DNA from 3 places in the Mesorhizobium sp. M1273 genome. Region 3 is predicted to be linked to each of the others. Evidence: predicted binding sites of a transcription regulator. Region 3 holds the regulator's gene; each other region holds the start of a gene.
What was found. Region 3 encodes PhoB, which activates phosphate uptake and scavenging genes when phosphate is short. Its sites were predicted from a motif close to TGTCATNNANCTGTCAT; they were not measured.
Positions count from the first base shown of each region.

Region 1: a site for PhoB is predicted at 1,916-1,932, ahead of phnF (phosphonate metabolism transcriptional regulator PhnF). Genes of this name have one in related genera too.
Region 2: a site for PhoB is predicted at 1,323-1,339, ahead of NKH30_RS19750 (alkaline phosphatase D family protein). Genes of this name have one in related genera too.

Region 1 is NZ_JAMYLV010000004.1:264,608-268,766, reverse strand. Features, by position in the region: gene NKH30_RS07220 (carbon-phosphorus lyase complex subunit) at 1-764, opposite strand, end outside; gene phnH (phosphonate C-P lyase system protein PhnH) at 766-1,374, opposite strand; gene phnG (phosphonate C-P lyase system protein PhnG) at 1,374-1,835, opposite strand; gene phnF (phosphonate metabolism transcriptional regulator PhnF) at 1,970-2,713, shown strand; gene NKH30_RS07200 (zinc-binding alcohol dehydrogenase family protein) at 2,732-3,748, opposite strand; gene NKH30_RS07195 (ABC transporter permease) at 3,819-4,159, opposite strand, start outside.
Region 2 is NZ_JAMYLV010000018.1:69,162-73,320, forward strand. Features, by position in the region: gene NKH30_RS19745 (MFS transporter) at 1-1,132, shown strand, start outside; gene NKH30_RS19750 (alkaline phosphatase D family protein) at 1,412-2,986, shown strand; gene NKH30_RS19755 (hypothetical protein) at 3,034-3,315, opposite strand; gene typA (translational GTPase TypA) at 3,514-4,159, shown strand, end outside.
Region 3 is NZ_JAMYLV010000005.1:192,077-196,235, forward strand. Features, by position in the region: gene pstB (phosphate ABC transporter ATP-binding protein PstB) at 1-467, shown strand, start outside; gene phoU (phosphate signaling complex protein PhoU) at 500-1,207, shown strand; gene phoB (phosphate regulon transcriptional regulator PhoB) at 1,224-1,913, shown strand; gene NKH30_RS08385 (ROK family protein) at 1,923-3,167, opposite strand; gene xylF (D-xylose ABC transporter substrate-binding protein) at 3,453-4,159, shown strand, end outside.

The DNA.
Region 1 (4,159 bases), on a different contig from region 3:
CATTCGGTGACGCGGATGCTGCCGAGCGGTACCGCAAAGGGCAGTTCCGGCACGTCCAGTTCCAGTTCGACCTCGCCGATGCGAACCTCGCCGACGAAGGGATGGTTGCGCGCGTAGCCGCGCTGGGTGGAATAGCCGAGCGCCAGCAGAAACCCCTCGTCGCCGCGCGACAGCGCCTGCAGGCGGATGTCACGCGCCATCGGGAATTCGAGCGGCTCGCGGGTGATGTCGCCGGGGACATGATCGCCGGGCATGTCGCCGTCGGGCTCGATCAGGCCTTCGCGGGCGAGGATGGCCGAGACGCGCGGCATCGCTTCCGCCTCGCCGGCACGCTGTTCCGGCTCGGCGACTTCGCCGCCGGCGGCAAGCTCGGGATCGAGCAGGCGGTGGGTGTAGTCGAAAGTCGGGCCGAGCAGCTGGCCGCCGGGCAGGTCCTTGTAGGTCGCCGACACCCGCCGCTCGACCAGCATCGTGCCGGTGTCGATCGCCCTGGTGTAGCCGAAACGCGGCAGCGTGGTGCGATAGGCGCGAACCAGGAAGATCGCCTCGATCATGTCGCCGCGCGCCTGGACGATGGCGAGTGCCGCCAATTCCCTGTCGTAGAGCGAACCTTCGCTCATCACCCGGTCGACGCCGAGCGCCAGCTGCTCGACGATCTGGTCGAGGCGAAGTGCGGGCACCGAACGATCGCCGCGCCGGCGGTCGGCGAGCAGTTTGTGGGCGTTGCGAATGGCCGCTTCGCCACCCTTTACCGCAACATACATGCTACGCCTCCATCATCTTGATGCGCGTCGTACGCGGCAGGCAGGCAACGCTGTCAGGGGTGGCGAGGACGATGTCGACACCGCGGGGAAAGCGCTGGTTGTCCTGCTTCCATTGCTCGACGAAATGGCGCGGCATTTGCGCCGGCGCGATCGTCGCCGTCGTCTCGATGCCCGGGCCTTCGAGCAGCAGCGCAGCGCCGGAGACAAGATCGCCGACCTCGAGGATCAGCGTCGTGGAGCGATCGGGATAATCCTGGGTGCCTTGCGAAAACCCGTCGAGCGCCATCATCTCGGCCGGCGTGGCGATCAGCGCGAAATGCGCGTCGGCCGGGGTGTTGGCCAGCGGCGCGCCGGTATGGAAGCCAAGCCAGGATTTCACCGCCGACACCTGCAAAGCCGGGTCAAGCCAGAGCGGCGTGTCGTTGTCGCACAGCGCCAGCGCAACGGCGCCGGCGGTGGCCGACAGCGGCGCCGGTGGGTGGGCAAGGGCCGGCAAGGGCTGGACGCTGCCCGGCCGCGCCATCGCGTCCATCACGGCACGGAATACGGTCTGCGCGTTGAATACCGGATCGGCAAAGCCGCCTTCGATCGCTTGGGTTACGATGTCCATCAGTCTTCTCCGCGTACCATGGTGAAGAAATCGACCTTGGTCGCCGCCGTCTCGGCGCGGCGCTGTTCACGCGCCTTGGCCAGTGCCGCCTGCAAGGGCGCAACGATCCCGATCTCGACCTCATTGCGGAGGGCCGGGTCCTGCCACAGCGCATCGGCGATTGCCGCCAGCCTTGCCTTCTGCTTGTCGCGGCCGAGCGCGTAGCAGTGGCCGACATGGCCGGACGCAAGCCGCACCGTGGCACGGGTGACCGTCGCCTCGCCGACATTGAAAGGGGCACCACCGCCGCCGATGCGGCCGCGTACCGTAACCAGGCCGGTTTCGGGGCCACGCAGAAGTTCCGCTTCGCAAGGCAGGCCGGTTTCGTCCCACAGGCGGACGATGTCTTCGCCGGCCGATTGCGCCAGCGTCGCCATCACGGCCTTGCGCTCGGCCTGCTCTCGCGCTTCCCGTCCTCGCATGGCCGTACTCCTCGTTTGCGTGAATTTATCTATTGATATAGACAACTATACAAATTATACTTGTTATTTAGCGCGTGTCCATGACGGGCACGTGACACGGGCCAAAAGATCGGCGCAAAGAATTGGGGCGGGAGATGATCGGACAAGCCAACCGCATCGAGCGGCGCAGCGGTGTCGCGCTGTGGCGGCAGATCGCCGACCAGATACTGCATTCGATCGCCGTCGGCGATTTTCCCGAGAATGCCGCGCTGCCGCCGGAGATCGCGTTGGCCGGACGCTATGGCGTCAACCGCCATACGGTGCGTAGCGCTATCGCAGCGCTGGTGCAGGAGGGCGTGCTCAGGGCGGAGCAGGGGCGCGGCACCTTCGTGCTGTCGCGCAGGCGGCTGTCTTATCCGATCGGCGCTCGCACCCGCTTTTCCGAGGGATTGCAAGGACAGGCGTCCGAGCGGCATATCACCTTGCTCGCGTCATCGGTCGAGCCGGCCAACCGTCGTGTCGCAGAGGGCTTAGGCCTTGCGACGGGCGCCGATGTGATACGCCTGGAAACGCGCGGCGAAGCCGATGGAATGCCGGTGTCCCGCGCTGCCGGCTGGTTCGATGCCAGGCGCTTTGCCGGCATCGATGCCGCCATGGCGGAAACCGGTTCGATCACCGCATCGCTGGCACGTTTCGGCATCGACGACTATCTCAGGCAATCGACCGTGCTGTCGGCGCGCCATGCCGATGCCGTCGACCTTGCGGACCTCGAGCTGCAGCCCGGCGCCATCGTGCTGGTGACGGTCGCCGTCAACGTCACGCCCGACGGTCAGCCGATACAGTTTTCGGAGTCGCGCTTCCCGGCCGAGCGGATCGAGCTCAAATTGTCGGCGCTCTGAGATACGGCAGCCCTGGCATCATCCGACCTGAATGACAGCCTTGATCAGGCCGGACTTCTCATGCGCCCAGCGGGCGAGGTCGTGCGGCGTCTCGCCAAGCGTGGTGCGGTGCGTCACCAGCTTTGCCAGCGGCAGCGCGCCGTTGCGGATCGAGGCGGCGACATGGTCGAAATCGGCACGCAGGGCGTTGCGGCTGCCGATCAGCATCATCTCGCGCTTGTGGAATTCGGGATCGGAAAAGGCGATGTCGTCCTTGACGACGCTGACCAGGACCAGCGCTCCGCCATGCGCGACATGAGCGAAGGCCGACTGCACCGACCGGGTGTTGCCGGTGGCATCGAAAACCACGTCGAAGCCGTCGCCGCCGGTTGCTTCCCGCACCAGGTCGGCAGCGGTGCCTCGCGAGCCGTCGAGCGTCGCGAAGCCGAGTTCGCTTTCGGCAAAGCCAAGCCGTTCAGCGCTCATGTCGAGCAGCGTCACATCGAGCCCGGCGATGCGGGCGAACAGCGCCGTGCCGAGCCCGATCGGGCCTGCGCCGATGACCAGCGTGCGCGCACCTGGATCAGCCAGCGAGCGCCGCACGGCATGGGCGCCGATCGCCAGGAATTCGACGGCGGCGGCATCGGCCAGCGACAGGCCGTTTGCCGGATAAAGATTTTGCGCCGGCACCAGGATCTGCTCGCACATCGCGCCGTCGCGGTGGACGCCGAGCACCTCGATCCTGACGCAGCAATTCGGCTTGCCTTGCCGGCAGGCGTTGCATTTGCCGCAGGCGAGATAGGGATTGACGATCACCGCTTCGCCGACGGCGAGATCGACGTCCTCGCCAACCTCGATCACGGTGCCGGAAACCTCGTGGCCCATGATGCGGGGATAGGCGAGGAACGGGTGCTTGCCTTCGAAGATGTGATAGTCGGTGCCGCAGATGCCGACATGGCTGACGGCGACCTGCGCCCAGCCGGCGGGGGGCGCGCCAGGCTCCGGACGATCTTCGAGGACAAGTTCGCCGGGCGAGCGGCAGACGACGGCTTTCATGCTTCAATCCAGTCGGTTCATGGCACCGCCGGCCCTGCTGTCGCGAGGCCGGCGGTTGTTGGGAGGCAGTCTATTTGCCGCGGCGGCGCAGCCCGTCGAAATAGACGATGACGATGATCAGCACGCCGGTGATGATGCGCTGCCAGAAGGCGTTGACGTTGAGCAGATTGGCGCCGTTGTTGATGGTGGCAAGGATGAAGGCGCCGAGCAGCGGTCCGTGCACGGAGCCGACAGCGCCGAACAGCGAGGTGCCGCCGATCACCGAGGAGGCGATCGCCTGCAATTCCCAGCCCTCGGCCTGCGTCGGATTGCCGATGCCGATGCGCGAGGCGAGCAGCACGCCGACGAAGGCCGCACACAGGCCCGACAGCGTGTAGGCCATGTAGATGGTGCGCTGGACGTTGACGCCTG
Region 2 (4,159 bases), on a different contig from region 3:
GGTGTCGCTGGCGGCGGCCACCGGCATCTTCCTCTATGGCCTGACCGGGCCGTTTGCCGCGGCGCTGATGGAGCGGATCGGGCTGCGCCGCACCTTGCTTGCCGCGCTGCTGTTGATGTCGGGATCGACCGCGCTCAGCCTGTTGATGACCAAACCGTGGCATCTGCTCCTCACCTGGGGCGTGTTTTCCGGCGTCAGCTCGGGCGCCGTCGCCACCGTGCTCGGCGCGACCATCGTCAACCGCTGGTTCAAGACCAATCGCGGCTTGGTGATGGGGCTGATGTCGGCGTCCAGTGCCACCGGGCTGCTGGTCTTCCTGCCGCTGCTCGCCTCGCTCGCCCAGTCGGGCGGCTGGAAGCCGGTCGCCATCGCCATTGCCGTGGCCACCGCCTGCCTGGTGCCGCTGGTCTATATGCTGGTGCCGGAGCGCCCGGCGTCGATCGGCATGGTCCGCTATGGCGCCGATGCCGACGACGTGCCGCCGGTGCCGCCAGCCTCGCAAGGCAATTTCCTTTCGCACACATTGAGCACGCTGCGCCGCGCCGCCGGCACGCGCGTCTTCTGGTATCTGTTCGCCACCTTCTTCGTTTGCGGCTTCACCACCAACGGGTTGGTCGGCACGCATCTGATCGCCTTTTGCGGCGATATGGGCATTGGCGAAGTGCAGGCCGCAGGCCTGCTCTCGATGATGGGCATTTTCGACCTGATCGGCACGACGCTGTCGGGCTGGCTTACCGACCGTTTCGACCCGCGCAAGCTGCTCGGCGTCTATTATGGCATTCGCGGCCTGTCGCTGATCTATCTGCCCTATTCCGGCTTCTCGGCGACCAGCCTGATCATCTTCGCGGTGTTTTACGGACTGGACTGGATTGCCACCGTGCCGCCGACGCTCAGGCTTTCCAACGAGGCGTTCGGCGACCGCAGCGGGCCGATCGTCTTCGGCTGGATCGTCGCCGGCCATCAGGTTGGCGCCGCGACAGCGGCCTTCTTCGGCGGCACCATGCGCGAGCTGCAAGGCAATTACGAGCTTGCCTTCCTGATCGCCGGTATGACGGCAATAGCCGCCGCCTGCATCTCGCTGCTGATCAACACCAGCCGCCCGGCGTTTGATCCGGAACCGCAGGCGGCGTAGGGCGCAATCGGCCGTGCTAATCTCCCCCCTTGAGGGGGAGATGGCCGCGAAGCGGCCAGAGGGGGTCGGTCGAACCGGGCTCGGCCTCTTATCGCCGATGCAGGAGGCCGGCGCTCCGCGCAAGACGACCCCCTTCTGTCGCCTTTGGCGACATCCCCCCTCAAGGAGGGAGATTCGCCAGCCTGTTCACTGTTATCAAACCTTCATCGTTTCGAAATGTGCCTGAAACATTGAAGCTGGAGCTTGGCGGCGACGTTCAATGCCATCCAGGAGACAGCCATGAACAAGATTTCGATGACGCGGCGCGCTTTCGTCACGTCGGCCAGCGCCGTTGGCCTGGTCGGCGCCTCGGGCCTCGCCCTCCCCTATTACTCGCGCGCCAATCAGCGCCCGGCTTTCACCCATGGCATCCAGTCCGGCGACGTCGACGCCACCAGCGGCATGGTCTGGACACGCACCGACCGGCCGTCGCGCGTCATGTTCGAGGTGTCGCCGACCGAAAGCTTCACCAATGCCGTCCGCCTCGCGCCGCTCGATACCTCGCCGGCCAGCGATTATACGGTGAAGCGGCTGCTTACCGATCTCGCCTCCGACCAGGACATCTTCTACCGCATGGTCGCGGCCGATCTTGCCGACATCAACGCCGTTTCCGAGCCGGTCGTCGGCCGCTTCCGCACGGCACCTGCCTCGAAGCGCGACATTCGCTTTGCCTGGTCGGGCGACACCGCCGGCCAAGGTTGGGGCATCGACGAGACCGGCATGAAGACCTACGCCACCATTGCCAAGCACACGCCCGACTTCTTCCTGCATTCGGGCGATACGATCTATGCCGATGGTGCGATGAAGGACGAGGTCGACCTGCCCAACGGCGGCAAGTGGAAAAACAAAGTGCTGATCGACGAGAAGCGCAAGGTTGCCGAGACGCTGGACGAATACCGGGCGCAGTGGAAATACAACATGATGGACAGGCATGTGCTGGCGCTCAGCGCCATCTGTCCGACCTTCTATCAGTGGGATGACCACGAGGTGCTGAACAACTGGTCGGACTCGAAGGACCTGAGCGCCGACGATCGCTACACTGAAAAATCCATCCATGTGCTGGCGGCACGTGCGGCGCGCGCCTTCCACGAAATGACGACGATCCGTTACGAGCCGTCGGAGCCCGGCCGCGTCTACCGCAAGATCGCCTATGGTCCGCTGCTCGACGTGTTCTTCCTCGACATGCGTTCCTACCGCGGCCCCAACGGTCCGGATATGCAGGAGACGATGACGCCGCAATCGCGCATCCTCGGTGAACAGCAGATCAAGTGGCTGAAGCGTGAACTGGCGAATTCCAACGCAACCTGGAAAATCATCGCCGCCGACATGCCGCTCGGCCTCGTCGTCTGGAACGACGGCACCAAGAAGGTAGGGGCCGAGGCGGTCAGCAATGGCGACAATGGCCCGGCCAAAGGGCGTGAGCTGGAAATTGCCGACCTTCTTCGCTATATAAAGAATGCGGGTATCAGCAACACTGTCTGGCTCACCGCAGACGTGCATTACACAGCCGCGCATTACTACAATCCGGACAAGGCGCAGTTCCAGGACTTCGATCCGTTTTGGGAATTCGTTTCGGGTCCGATCCATTCCGGGACGTTCGGGCCTAATGGTTTCGATATGACATTCGGCCCGGAGCTGAAGTTCATAAAGGCACCAACTGCCGAACAGGGTCAAAACCTGGCGCCTTCGGCCGGCCTGCAGTTCTTCGGGCTCGTCGAGATCGATGGCGCCACCGAACAGTTGACGGTGCGGCTGATGGATCGCGACGACAGCGAACTCTACAAGGTCACGCTCGATCCGGTGCGGTCGGCGTGAGCGACGGCGCCACTACCCTCGGGCCAGCCCGAGGGTAGGAACGTATATCAATCGGGATAGCAGACGACGGGAATGTTGGGCCAGACGGCGCTGTCGCATCCGGCATTTTGCTGCCGCTGCTTGAAGGCGGCGCTGACCGGCCCGGTCACCACCGGATCGACGCCATCGGGAGCATCGGCAAAAAGCTGCTCCGCCGACGGCTTGTCGGACGGCAAAGCAGACCGCGTCTCCTTGAACGACGCCGCCGATTGCGCCGCGCCGGCCGCGAGGAGGACGGCGAGCGCGGTACATGCCAAAATCGGCCGGAGTTTGATGCCTATCTCGATCATGAAATTCGAACTGTCCGGACCATGAAAGGTTCCGCCTTGGTTAATAATTCCACTTCACACCAAGACATTTAAGATTTGGTGACTTTATTTGGTGGCTCGCCTCCTCTTTCGCAATTGCGAAAAACCCTGTATGAGCCGCCCAACCGAAAGAGGCAGCGCCTTTTGGCCTGCTGCCTGCAACGCTCCCGAGACCAAAACATGAAAATCCGCAATATCGCGATCATCGCGCACGTCGACCATGGAAAAACCACCCTCGTCGACCAGCTTCTGAAACAGTCCGGCTCGTTCCGCGACAACCAGCGCGTCGCCGAGCGCGCCATGGATTCGAACGACCTCGAAAAGGAACGCGGCATCACCATCCTGGCCAAGGCGACCTCGGTCGACTGGAAGGACACCCGCATCAACATCGTCGACACGCCCGGCCACGCCGACTTCGGCGGCGAGGTCGAGCGCATTCTGTCGATGGTGGATTCGGCCATCGTGCTGGTCGACGCCGCCGAGGGGCCGATGCCGCAGACCAAATTCGTGGTCGGCAAGGCACTCAAGGTTGGACTGAAGCCGATCGTCGTCATCAACAAGATCGACCGGCCAGATGCCCGCCACGTCGAAGTGGTCAACGAGGTGTTCGATCTTTTTGCAGCACTTGACGCTACCGACGAGCAGCTCGACTTCCCTATCCTTTACGGTTCAGGCCGCGACGGCTGGGTCTCGGAAAACCCCGAAGGTCCGAAGGACCAGGCTCTGGCGCCGCTGTTCGACCTCGTCATCAAGCACGTGCCGGCCCCGACCGTTCATCCCGGCCCATTCCGCATGATCGGCACCATCCTGGAAGCCAATCCTTTCC
Region 3 (4,159 bases):
TCCCGATGTCGATCTACGAGAACATCGCCTTCGGCGTCAGGCTCTACGAGAACCTCGGCAAGTCCGAGATGGACGGCCGCGTCGAACAGGCGTTGAAGCGCGCCGCGCTGTGGAGCGAGGTCAAGGACAAGCTCAACGCCAGCGGCTTGAGCCTATCCGGCGGCCAGCAGCAGCGGCTCTGTATCGCCCGCACCGTGGCCGTGAAGCCGGAAGTCATTCTGCTCGACGAACCGGCTTCGGCCCTCGACCCGCTGTCGACTGCCAAGATCGAGGAACTGATCGACGAATTGCAAGCCGACTACACGATCGTCATCGTCACCCACAACATGCAGCAGGCGGCGCGCGTGTCGCGCCAGACGGCCTTCATGTATCTGGGTGAACTGGTCGAGTTCGACCGGACCGAGAAGATCTTCACGTCGCCCCGCGAGAAGCGCACGCAGGACTACATCACTGGCCGCTTCGGCTGAGCCGTTCCGATCATGCATATGAGGACAGGACCATGGGCGAACACACAGTCGCTTCTTTCGACGAGGATCTCGAGCAGATCAGCAAGCTGATCCGCGACATGGCCGACCTCGCCGGTTCGATGGTCGGCGGGGCGACCAAGGCGCTGTTGAATTCCGACAACGTGCTGGCGCAACGCGTCGTTTCCGACGACGCCATCATGGATGCGCGTCAACGCGAACTGGACGACCGCGCCATCACCCTGATCGCCAAACGCCAGCCGATGGCCCACGATCTTCGCCATGTGGTCGGAGCGATCCGCATGGCGGGCGACCTCGAACGCATCGGCGACCTTGCCAAGAATATCGCCAAGCGCGTGAGTGCGGTCGGCCTCAGCGCCACGCCGCGGGACCTGTCGCATTCCATCGACGCGATGGCGCAGCTGGTTCTCATCCAGGTGCAGGGTGTCATCGAGGAATATGCTGCAGGCGATGCGGCCGCGTTGGCCAAGCTTCGTGCCGCCGACGAGCGCATCGACGTTAAATACACGTCCGTGTTCCGCGAGCTGTTGACCTACATGATGGAAGATCCGCGCAACATCACCGCTTGCACGCACCTGCTGTTCTGCGCCAAGAATCTGGAGCGGATCGGCGACCATGTCACCAACATCGCCGAAAATGCGTATTATGTGCTGACCGGCGAGCAATTGCCGGTCAATCGTCCGAAGCAGGACGAAACGACAATGTCCGCACCGGTGACATGATGGGGGTGCCCAGCCGATGATCGCACCACGCATAATGGTGGTGGAGGACGAGGAGCCGTTGGGTGTGCTGCTCCGCTACAATCTCGAATCCGAAGGCTACCAGGTCGAGGTGGTGACACGCGGCGACGAAGCCGAGATCCGTTTGCAGGAGAATGTGCCCGACCTTTTGGTGCTCGACTGGATGATACCAGCGGTTTCCGGCATCGAGCTCTGTCGTCGGTTGCGGGTGCGCCCCGAAACCGAGCGGCTGCCGATCATCATGCTGACCGCGCGCGGCGAGGAGAGCGACCGGGTGCGCGGTCTTTCGACCGGCGCCGACGACTATCTGGTCAAGCCGTTTTCGACACCGGAATTCATGGCCAGGGTCAAGGCGCTGCTGCGGCGCGCCAAGCCGGAAGTGCTGTCCAGCGTGCTGAAGGTCGGCGACATCGTGCTCGATCGCGAATCGCACAGGGTCTATCGCAAGAAGAGCGAAATCAGGCTCGGGCCGACCGAATTCCGGCTGCTCGAGTTCATGATGCGGCATCCGGGCCGTGTCTTCTCGCGCAGCCAGTTACTCGATAATGTCTGGGGGGAGACAATCTACATCGACGAACGCACCGTCGACGTGCATGTCGGGCGGCTGCGCAAAGCCGTCAACAACGGCCGGATGCCGGATGTCATCCGCACCATCCGCGGCGCCGGCTATGCGATCAGGGAAGATTGACCCGCCTGGTCAGGCTACGTTCTTTCTGACGCTGGGCCTCATTTGCGCGCCCGGCGCGAAAATCTCCTGGTCGACGAAGCTTAACGCCCGCATCGCGCAGCCTTCGCGGATCAGAGGCAATTCGTTCGGCTCTGTATCGAAGGAGATCGAGCCTGAATGCTGGCCGCCGGCGGTCTGGGCGATTGCCTTCCGCAAGGCCGGCTCGATCAGATCGAAGGCGGCGGCACTGGCGCCGACCATCGCGACCGGTGCCGGATCGATCAGCGCGAACAGCGAGCCGAGACCGAAACCCAGCGCTTCGCCGGCCTTGCGGTAGGCCTCGCGTTCCGGCCCATCTTTCTCGCGCGCCCGGGCCGCCAGTGCGCGCATGTCGGCGTCGCTGACGTCGGCGACCGGTTCGCTGTCTTCGCTCATCTGCCTGGCGTTGCGCCAGATGGCGTAGTTGCCGGCATACGCCTCGATGCAGCCGCGCCGCCCGCAACGGCAGAGCGCGCCGCCCGGACGATGGATCATGTGGCCAAATTCGCCGCCCGAGGAATGCGTCCCGGTGAACAGTTCGCCCTTCAGCACCAGCCCCATGCCGATGCCATGCGAAAGCAGGATGGCGATGAAGTCATCGCGATAGCGATCCGGATTGCGCCAGCGCAAAGCCACCGCCATCATGTTGCAGTCGTTCTCCACCGTTGCCGGGATGCCGAATTCGTCCTCCAGCATGTCGGCAAAGGCGATGTCGGTCTGCGGCGTGATCGGCGACCACAGCATGGCGCGTGCAGGGGAGTCGGTAATGCCCTGAATCGCCAGGGCGATGCGGGCGACACTGCGGACGTCAAGATCTGGATCCTGCAGCCGGCGCCGGACGATGGCCATGCATTCACGGATCAGCTCGTCGCGCGGCATAGTCAGCGTGTCCAGCCGGCGCTGTTCCTCGGCGACCACCTGTCCCGTGTAGTCGATAATGGCGGCCGAAAGGAAATTCAGCGACAACACCACGGTCAGCACCGCCGCCGCTTCCGGGTTGAGGGCGAGGCCGACTTGCGGACGACCGCGTTTCAACGAAACGGGCTCACTTGGCTTGCTCTCGGCGAGGATGCCTTCCCGTATCAGGTCGGAAGAAATCGCCGATATGGTCGAATGACTGAGGCCGGTGGTAGCTGCGATCTCAGTACGCGATGGCTGGCCGGCCCGGCGCACCGCCGAGATCACCATCGCCCGGTTGCGCCGGCGCAAATCGTCATGGCGGATTCCGACCGACATTGTTTTGCTTTCCTCCCGGTTGCCGCGGCCGCTCATGAACCGGAAGCCGTCGGTAATGTCCGACAAATAGTGTCGGATGAGGCAAATAGTGTCAGATGCAGGTGGCGCTGTCATCGTTTATTCCGACGCTCGAAAAAACTCGCAGAGTCATCAAAATCCATCAGAATCGATGTTGACAGCAGCCGGAGATCGGACCAGTATTTTTTCGAGGCTCGAAAAAATTAGAGCTTCTAAGCTGGTCTTTGAGCCAATTGGTCACGCCGTACGCGGCGCAGGGAGGATATGATGAAGAAATTCACGACCGCCATTCTGGCGGGTGTCGCCATGACGCTGGCGCTGGCGTCGGTGGCGCAGGCTAAAGACAAGGTCATCGGCGTTTCCTGGTCGAACTTCCAGGAAGAGCGCTGGAAGACCGACGAGGCCGCAATGAAGGCGGCCATCGAGGCCGCAGGCGACAAGTATATTTCCGCCGACGCACAGTCCAACCCCGGCAAGCAGCTCACCGACGTCGAGAGCCTGATCTCGCAGGGCGCCAACGCACTGATCATCCTGGCGCAGGACGCCTCGGCCATCGGGCCGGCCGTGCAAAAGGCGCTGGACGAAGGTATTCCGGTTGTCGGCTACGACCGGCTGATCGAGAACAAGGACGTCTTTTACCTGACCTTCGACAACAAGGAAGTCGGCCGCATGCAGGCCCGGGAAGTCTTCAAGGTGAAGCCGGAAGGCAACTACGTCTTCATCAAGGGTTCGGGTTCCGATCCGAATGCCGATTTCCTGTTTGCCGGTTCGATGGAGGTGCTGAAGGCGGCAATAGACAGCGGCAAGATCAAGAATGTTGGCGAGGCCTATACCGACGGCTGGCTGCCGGCCAACGCTCAGAAGAACATGGAACAGTTCCTGACCGCCAACGACAACAAGGTCGATGCCGTGGTCGCGGCCAATGACGGCACTGCCGGCGGCGTCGTCGCCGCGCTGACAGCGCAAGGGCTGGC